2 regions of the Amycolatopsis balhimycina FH 1894 genome follow, and region 2 is predicted to be linked to the other one. Evidence: riboswitches for the same ligand, from Rfam matches in the RefSeq annotation. Region 2 holds a riboswitch; the other holds the start of a gene.
The links. Region 2 has a riboswitch for glycine ahead of gcvP (aminomethyl-transferring glycine dehydrogenase). Riboswitches for the same ligand answer to the same signal wherever they lie in the genome.
Positions count from the first base shown of each region.

Region 1 (4,412 bases), 6.6 Mb from region 2:
CGGAGACGACCCGGGCGTACCAGGTCATGTCCCTGCCGACGATGATCCTCTTCCGGAACGGCGAGCCCGTGACGACGATCGTCGGCGCGTTCCCGAAGGCCCGCATCGAGGAACGCCTCGACCAAGCCCGCTAAGGCGCGGTCGCCTTGACGAAGGTCTCGGCGATCTCGCGGCCGTACGTTTCGACGTCCAACGAAGGGTCGGCCGCGTAGGCCGCGGCGACGCCGTCGACGGCCTGGGCGATGGACATCGCCATCACCTCGGGCGTGAACTCGCCGAACACGCCCTCGGCCTGGCCTTGCTTGAGCTGGCGGGCCAGGCCGTGCACGCGCAGGTCGTCGACCAGCACCTTCGTCATCACCCAGCCGTCGGCGTCGTCGGCGTTGGCGGCCAGCTCGGTCAGGGCCCGGACGCATTCCGGGTACGCGCGCAGGAACGCGATCGACGTCTCGATGTGCGCCCGCAGGTAGCCGGGGCGGTCGGCGGGGTCGAGCTCGCCGCCGGTGCGTTCGGTGAGGAACTGGTGCTTCGTCTCGACGACCGTGCTCAGCACGGCCTGCATCAGGCCGGCCTTGTTCGTGAAGTGGTAGGAGATCAGCCGGGTGCTGCTGAGCCCGGCGCGCTCCTTGATCTTGGCGAACGTGGTGCGCCGGTAGCCCAGGTCGGCGAGGACGCCGATGGTCGCGCCGACGATCTGCGCGCGGCGCGCGGCTTCGGTGACGCTGAGGCCCATTTCGGCCATGAGGTCCGGGTTTACTCGCATGAGTAAAAATTAACACGGCTGAGTAAAACGTGTCCACCGAGTTTGGCCGGACGGTGATCGGGGTACGGCGAACGGCTCAAAGGCTCATCCGACCGTTGAGGCTTGCCGCGCGTCGCGTTGACCGGCACTGTCCGGGCGCTTACCGTCGGAGGAGGTAAATCGCCACGGTGTGATTCACGGTCTGGGGCCGGATCGTGGCGGTTGATCTCCGGTGGGTCCCGCTCCTGGGACCGTCCGGCTGTCATTCGCCGGCCGCCAGGTCGGGCGAGGGGAGGCTTGCGTGGTCGAGGCTGGTTCCGAGAAGCAGCCTGTCGAGGTCGCGACTGGTGAGCAGGGAGAACTGTTCCCCGACGACTCGCTGCCCGACGAGCTGGTGGGCTACCGCGGCCCGGCCGCGTGCCAGATCGCCGGGATCACCTACCGTCAGCTCGACTACTGGGCCCGGACGAAGCTGGTCGCGCCCAGCATCCGCACCGCGCACGGCTCCGGCTCGCAGCGGCTGTACTCGTTCAAGGACATCCTGGTGCTCAAGGTGGTCAAGCGGCTGCTCGACACCGGGGTCTCCCTCCAGAACATCCGGGTCGCCGTCGACCACCTGCGCCTCCGCGGCGTCCGCGACCTCGCGCGCGTGACGCTCTTCTCCGACGGCACCACCGTCTACGAGTGCACCTCGCCGGAGGAGATCGTCGACCTGCTCCAGGGCGGACAGGGCGTCTTCGGCATCGCGGTCAGCGGGGCGATGCAGGAAATCAGCGGAACCATCCACGAGTTCCAAGCCGAACGCGCCGACGGCGGCATCGTCGAGACGCACGAACCGGACGAACTCACCCAGCGCCGCAACGCCCGCAAGACCGGTTGATCACCGCTACGGCAGACGGGGTAAGGTTTTCCCTGCGGTCGACGAATCCGCGCGGGAGAGACCGAGCCTCATAGTGAGCTCGGCGCCGAAGGAGCAAGTCCTCCCCGGAACCTCTCAGGCACCCTGGACCGCGCGGACGAGACGCCTCTGGAAAGCGGGTCGTCAGGTCACCACCTGACGGCCCCGCCGACGGTGCAAGCCCGGCTCAACCTGCGGGCGAAACTCTCAGGCGCCTCCATAAGGAGGTACGGACAGAGTGGGGAGGACCAGGACATCGCCGTCCCGGTCCGGCACCGCTGTCCCCAGGAGGCCATCGTGGAACTGACGCTTGCCTCGCTGGAACAGGGGATTCCCTTCCTCGACCGGCACATCGGGCCCGGTTCGGACGACCTGCGGCACATCCTCGACGTCATCGGCGTCGCTTCCCTCGACGAACTCGCCGAGCGGGCCGTGCCGTCGTCGCTGCGGCAGTCCGCCGAGCCGCTCGAGCTGCCTCCGCCCGCCAGTGAAGCTCAGGCCCTCGCCGAACTTCGCGAGCTGGCCTCGCGCAACCGGCTGACCGCCTCGATGATCGGGCTCGGGTACCACGACACCGTCACCCCGCCCGTGATCCGGCGGAACGTCCTCGAAAACCCCGCCTGGTACACCGCCTACACGCCCTACCAACCCGAGATTTCGCAGGGGCGCCTCGAAGCGCTGCTCAACTTCCAGACCATGGTCGCCGACCTCACCGGGCTGCCGGTCGCCAACGCCTCCCTGCTCGACGAGGCCACCGCGGCCGCCGAGGCGATGACGCTGGTGCGCCGGGCCGGGCGGGCGAAGTCGCACCGCTTCGTCGTGGACGAGGACACCCTGCCGCAGACCCTCGCCGTGCTCCGGACACGCGCCGAGCCGCTCGGGATCGAACTGGTCGTCGAGGACCTCTCCCAGGGGCTGACCGGACTCGGGCTCGGCGGCGACTTCTTCGGCGTGCTCCTGTCCTACCCGGGCGCGTCCGGTGCGGTGCGGGAGCTCGACCTCACCATCGGCGAGGCCAAGAAGCACGGCGCGGCGGTGATCGTCGCCGCCGACCCCCTCGCGCTGACCCTGCTGCGGCCGCCGGGCGAGCTCGGTGCCGACGTCGCCGTCGGATCGACGCAGCGGTTCGGCGTCCCGCTCGGCTTCGGCGGCCCGCACGCGGCGTACCTCGCCGTGCGGAAGGGACTCGAACGGCAGCTGCCCGGCCGGCTGGTCGGCGTGTCGAAGGACGCCGACGGCACGCCCGCGTACCGGCTCGCCCTGCAGACCCGCGAACAGCACATCCGCCGCGAGAAGGCGACCTCGAACATCTGCACCGCGCAGGTCCTGCTCGCGGTGATGGCGTCGATGTACGCCGTGTACCACGGGCCCGAAGGGCTGCGCGCGATCGCGCTGCGGGCCCACCGGATGGCCACCGTGCTGGCCGCCGGCCTCGCCGAGGGCGGGGTCGACGTCGTGCACGGCGAGTTCTTCGACACCGTCGCCGCGGCGGTGCCCGGCCGCGCGGACGCGGTCGTCGCGGCGGCCCGCGACCTCGGCGTCTCCCTGCGCCGGATCGACGACGACCACGTCGGCATCGCCTGCGACGAGACGACCACCCGCGAACGGCTTTCGTGCGTGTGGAAGGCGTTCGGCGTCTCGGTGTCCGATGTGGACGGACTCGACGCGGACACCGCGGACGCGCTCCCGCCGCCCTTGCGGCGCACGAGCGGCTATCTCGCGCACCCGGTGTTCCACGCGCACCGCTCGGAAACCGCGATGCTGCGCTACCTGCGTGCGTTGTCGGACAAGGACGTCGCGCTCGACCGCAGCATGATCCCGCTCGGCTCGTGCACCATGAAACTCAACGCCACCGCCGAAATGGAGCCGGTCACCTGGCCGGAGTTCGCCGGGCTGCACCCGTTCGCGCCCGCCGAGGACGCCGCCGGGCTCCTGGCGGTGGCCGCCGACCTGAGTGCCTGGCTCGCGCGGATCACCGGCTACGACGCGGTTTCCCTGCAGCCCAACGCCGGCAGCCAGGGCGAGTTCGCGGGCCTGCTGGCCATCCGCGCCTACCACCTGTCCCGGGGTGAGGACGCGCGCGACGTCTGCCTGATCCCGGCCAGCGCGCACGGCACGAACGCCGCCAGCGCCGTGATGGCGGGTATGCGCGTGGTCGTCGTCCGCTGCGACGACCGTGGCGACATCGACCTCGCCCACCTGCGGTCCACAGTGGACGAGCACCGGGCCGATCTCGCCGCGATCATGCTCACGTACCCGTCGACGCACGGTGTCTACGAAGACACCGTCGGCGAGGTGTGCGCGGCGGTGCACGACGCGGGCGGCCAGGTGTACGTCGACGGCGCCAACCTGAACGCGTTGATCGGCGTCGCCCAGTACGGCCGGTTCGGCGCCGACGTCTCGCACCTCAACCTGCACAAGACGTTCTGCATCCCGCACGGGGGCGGCGGGCCCGGCGTCGGCCCGATCGGGGTCCGCGCGCACCTCGCGCCGTTCCTGCCGAACCACCCGATGCAGCAGGCCGCCGGCCCGGTCACCGGGGTCGGCCCGGTCAGCGCGGCGTCGTGGGGCAGCGCGTCGATCCTGCCGATTTCGTGGGCCTACGTCCGGATGATGGGGGCCGAGGGCCTGCGCCGGGCGACGCTCGTCGCGGTGGCCAACGCCAACTACGTCGCCCGCCGCCTCGCCGGCCACTACCCGGTGCTGTACGCCGGCCGTGAAGGGCTCGTGGCGCACGAGTGCATCCTCGACCTGCGGCCGCTGACGAAGGCC
Region 1 covers NZ_KB913037.1:577,066-581,477, reverse strand. The annotation lists gene trxA (thioredoxin) at 1-134, shown strand, start outside; gene A3CE_RS0101795 (TetR/AcrR family transcriptional regulator) at 131-742, opposite strand; gene A3CE_RS0101790 (MerR family transcriptional regulator) at 1,044-1,622, shown strand; glycine riboswitch at 1,665-1,763, shown strand; gene gcvP (aminomethyl-transferring glycine dehydrogenase) at 1,938-4,412, shown strand, end outside.
Region 1: it holds a riboswitch for glycine, as region 2 does, so the genes downstream of both, gcvP (aminomethyl-transferring glycine dehydrogenase) here and gcvP (aminomethyl-transferring glycine dehydrogenase) in region 2, are expected to answer to the same signal.

Region 2 (4,412 bases):
ACGACGCGCATCCCGGCGAGCACCGCGGACGCGGCGTTCGTGCCGTGCGCGGACGACGGGATCAGGCAGACGTCCCGGCCCTCGTCGCCGTTGGCGCGGTGATACGCGCGGATGGCCAGGAGCCCGGCGAGTTCGCCCTGGCTGCCCGCGTTGGGCTGCAGCGACACCTTGTCGTAACCGGTGACCTCGGCCAGCCACTCCGCGAGCTGCCCCACGAGCGTGTGGTAGCCCGAAGCGTCTTCGGCCGGCGCGAACGGGTGGATGCCGGCGAACTCGCGCCAGCTGATCGGCTCCATCTCGGTGGTGGCGTTGAGCTTCATCGTGCAGGAGCCGAGCGGGATCATGCCGCGGTCGAGCGCGTAGTCCTGGTCGGACAGACGGCGCAGGTAGCGCAGCATCGCCGTCTCGGAGCGGTGGGTACCGAAGACCTCGTGGCCCATGAAGCCGCTCTCGCGGGCCAGGCCGTTCGGCAGCGCGACGCCGTCGGTGACCTCGTCCTCGACACCGAACGCGCGCAGGACCTTCGCGGTGATCGCCGGGGTGCTGACCTCGTCGAAGGCGACGCGCACGTGGTCGGCGTCGACGTGACCGAGGTTGATCCCGGCTTCGCGGGCGGCCGCGTGGACCTCGGCGGCCTGGCCGGGCACGTGCGCGACGACGGTGTCGAAGAAGGACTCGTGGACGACCTCGACGCCGGTCTTGCGCAGCGCGTCGGCGAAGCCCGCGGCGAGGCCGTGGACGCGCTGGGCGATCTTCTTCAGGCCGTCGGGACCGTGGTAGACCGCGTACATCGCGGCGAGCACGGCCGGGAGGACCTGCGCGGTGCAGATGTTGGACGTCGCCTTCTCGCGGCGGATGTGCTGCTCACGCGTCTGCAGCGCCAGCCGATAGGCCGGGTTGCCGTCGGCGTCGACCGAAACGCCGACCAGGCGCCCGGGCAGCGACCGCTCGAGCCCGGCCCGGACGGCCATGTACCCGGCGTGCGGACCGCCGTAGCCGAGCGGGACGCCGAAGCGCTGGGTGGACCCCGCGGCGACGTCGGCGCCGAACTCGCCGGGCGAGGTGATCAGCGTCAGCGCGAGGAGGTCGGCGGCGACGGTGTACAACGCGCCCGCGGCCTTCGCCGACTCCGAAATCGCCTGGTAGAAACCGCGGCCACGCAGCACACCGGACGCGCCGGGGTACTGGACGACGACGCCGAAGAACTCGTCCGGCAGGCCGGTCAGCAGGTCGCGGACCTCGACCTCGATGCCCAGGGCTTCGACGCGCGTCCGCACCACGGCGATGGTCTGCGGCAGGCACTCGGCGTCGAGCACGACCTTGTTCGACTTCGACTTGGACGCGCGGCGCATCAGCGTGACGGCCTCGGCGACGGCGGTCGACTCGTCGAGCAGGGACGCGTTCGCGGTGGCCAGGCCGGTCAGGTCGGCGACCATGGTCTGGAAGTTGAGGAGCGCTTCGAGCCGTCCCTGGGAGATTTCCGGCTGGTAGGGCGTGTACGCCGTGTACCAGGCCGGGTTCTCGAGGACGTTGCGGCGGATGACGCCGGGCGTCACGGTGTCGGAGTAGCCGAGGCCGATCATCTGCGTCATCGGGCGGTTGCGCGCGGCGAGGGCACGCAGCTCCGCGGTGGCCTCCTCTTCGGACGCGGCGGGCGGGAGCCGCAGGTCACGGGTGGCGCGGATGGCGCTCGGCACGGCGGCGCCGACGAGGGCGTCCAGGCTGCCGTAACCGCACTCGGCCAGCATCTTCGCGCGTTCGGCCTCGGACGGGCCGATGTGGCGGGCGTCGAACTGCGTAGAAGTGATCGGGAGCTCCTCGGGCCGGGCACCGGGCACAACGGTGCGCTGGGAACTCCCCCTCTGTCATGGCACCTGAGAGTTTCACCGCGCTGCTGGGAGAAGACACAGTGCGGCTTTCACCTTGGGTGAGACGCGGGTGCGCCTGCTTTCCAGAGTGGCCTCGCGCGAAGCGGTAGCGGGTACCTGAGAGATTCCGGGGAGTTTGCTCCTTCGGTGCCCCACCACGTTCGTGAGGGCTCTCCCGCCTCGGCTCGACGGCCCGATCTGCAGTTGTGCGGGCTACGGTACCCGCCGCTTCCGAGGTCCGTCCACCTCACCCGGCCAACACCACACCCCCCTCGACCGGCTCTCGACCCTGCTCCGGACGTCATGAACGACTCGTTCATGACGCCGGACGACAGGAAAGGGTCGTTCATGACGTTCCGGCGACCCGGCGGACGACCTGGCCGGCCAGCGGCGGTGGGCGGCGGACCCGGCCGGAGGGCAGGACCAGGCGTTTCAACGGGCCGCCCAGAGGCACCGGCGGGTGCCCCGCGCCCAGCAGGACCTGCTCGACGATCTGCTCCGCGTGCCACGCCACCGAGTCGTTGAGCCGGTCCAGCGAAGGACGGTCGCCGTCGAAGACGTCCTCGTCGGCGAGCGTCACTTCGTAGTACGCGCAGCCTGGCGGGAGCCCGGCCGAGACCGCCTCCTCGATCGCGCGTGCGCCGGCCAAGGCGTCGGCGAACCCCGCTTCGAGCAGCGCCTCGCGGTAGATCCGCGCCGCGCGGGCGCGCATGCGGGGCCCGTAGCGGACCACGACCGGGAGCCGCCCGGTCAGGTCGGGCACGGCCAGGCCGTGCAGCAGCATGATCGGCGGGACCGAGTGCACCAGCCGCGGCGCGGGCTCGGCCAGCTCCCGCGCGGTGATCCGGACCCGGTCGGCCATCGCGTCGGGGAGGCCGAAGTAGCGGAAGTCGACGTTGCCGAACCCGAGGCCGTCGGCGACCAGCGACGCCAGCAGCTCGCCGTATCCCCAGATCGGCGACAGCACCACCACCGGCGGTGCGGCAACGATCGGCGAAGGCGACGGCGGCCGCGTCGCCTCCTGCTCGGGCACCTGGATCACCAGCCGGGGCGGCTCGTGCCAGTCGTGCACCTCGGCGACCCGCCAGTACAGCCCCAGCGGCCGCCACAGCTCGCCGAGGACATCGTGCTCGATGATGCGGCGCACCTCGGCGTCGTCGTAGGGCAGGTCCCGCGGCGCCACGATCCCGACGTAGTGGTGGTAGGTGATGCGGATCTCGTCGCCGCGGGTGGCCGACCGGATCCGGATCTCCCAGTCGATCGGCGACGCGGCGATGGCGTTCGCCACCTGCGTGCCGGGCGAGGAGTAGACCAGCACGGTGGCCTGGCGGAGGAACTGCCCGGCCTGGTCGATGCCCTCCCGCAGCGCCTTCGCCGCCTGCGCGACGTGCACCGGTGACGCCAGCGAGCCGGGCAGCACCCCGGCGACGCGCAGCAGCTCGGCCTCGCCGAGGCCGGTCACCTCGGCGAGCTGGGCCCAGTGGTCGAAGACGGTCACCTTCGGCGCGTGCCGGTGCTCGATCCAGCTGCGCAGCGTCGACGTCGGCACGCCGATGCGGCGCGCGGCCTCGTCGAGGGACAGCCCCCGCGCCCGGATGCCGGCCCGGACCGCTTCCGCCCACTCGTCGGCGCGCCAGTGCGTCACCTCACAAAGCTAACGAAACCGGCTAGCTTTGCGCAGGGACGAATCGCCCACGAGCGCCCGACGCTGTGACCATGACCACCACCATCGTCGCCCTGACCCTGATCGTCGGCGTGCTGACCTTCGCCGCCGGCGCCTTCCTGGCCTCCGAAGTCGCCACCCGGGTGCTCCGCCGCCGTGAAGCGCTCCTCTCGGAAGAACGCAAGCGGCTCAACGCCGCCTGGAAGTTCCTGAGGGAGGTCTACGGCGTCAAGACGCGCCGTTAGAGCGGGGTGACGTACGCGCCGGAGATACCGCCGTCGACGAGGAACTGCGACGCCGTGATGAAGCTGGCGTCGTCGCTGGCCAGGAAGGCGACCGCGGCCGCGATCTCCGCCGGCTCGGCGAACCGGCCGACCGGCACGTGCACCAGCCGCCGCGCGGCGCGTTCCGGGTCCTTGGCGAACAGCTCCTTGAGCAGCGGGGTGTTCACCGGTCCCGGGCACAGCGCGTTGACGCGGATGTTCTCCCGCGCGAACTGCACGCCGAGCTCGCGGCTCATCGCGAGCACGCCGCCTTTGGACGCGGTGTAGGAGATCTGCGACGTCGCCGCGCCCATCACCGCGACGAACGACGCCGTGTTGATGATCGAGCCCCGGCCCTGGCGCTGCATGTGCGGCAGGACGGCCTTGCAGCACAGGTAGACCGAGGTCAGGTTGACCCGCTGGACCTTCTCCCAGGCCTCGATGCCGGTGGTGAGGATGGAGTCGTCTTCGGGCGGGGAGATTCCGGCGTTGTTGAACGCGACGTCGACCGAGCCGAACTGCTCGACCGTGGTGTGGAACAGGTTCTCCACCTGCTCGGCGTCGGTGACGTCGGTCTGGACGAACGCGCCGCCGATCTCGTCGGCGACCGCCTTGCCC
Region 2 covers NZ_KB913037.1:7,131,406-7,135,817, reverse strand. The annotation lists gene gcvP (aminomethyl-transferring glycine dehydrogenase) at 1-1,808, opposite strand, end outside; glycine riboswitch at 1,963-2,056, opposite strand; gene A3CE_RS0132730 (helix-turn-helix domain-containing protein) at 2,215-3,513, opposite strand; gene A3CE_RS0132725 (hypothetical protein) at 3,585-3,776, shown strand; gene A3CE_RS0132720 (3-oxoacyl-ACP reductase) at 3,773-4,412, opposite strand, start outside.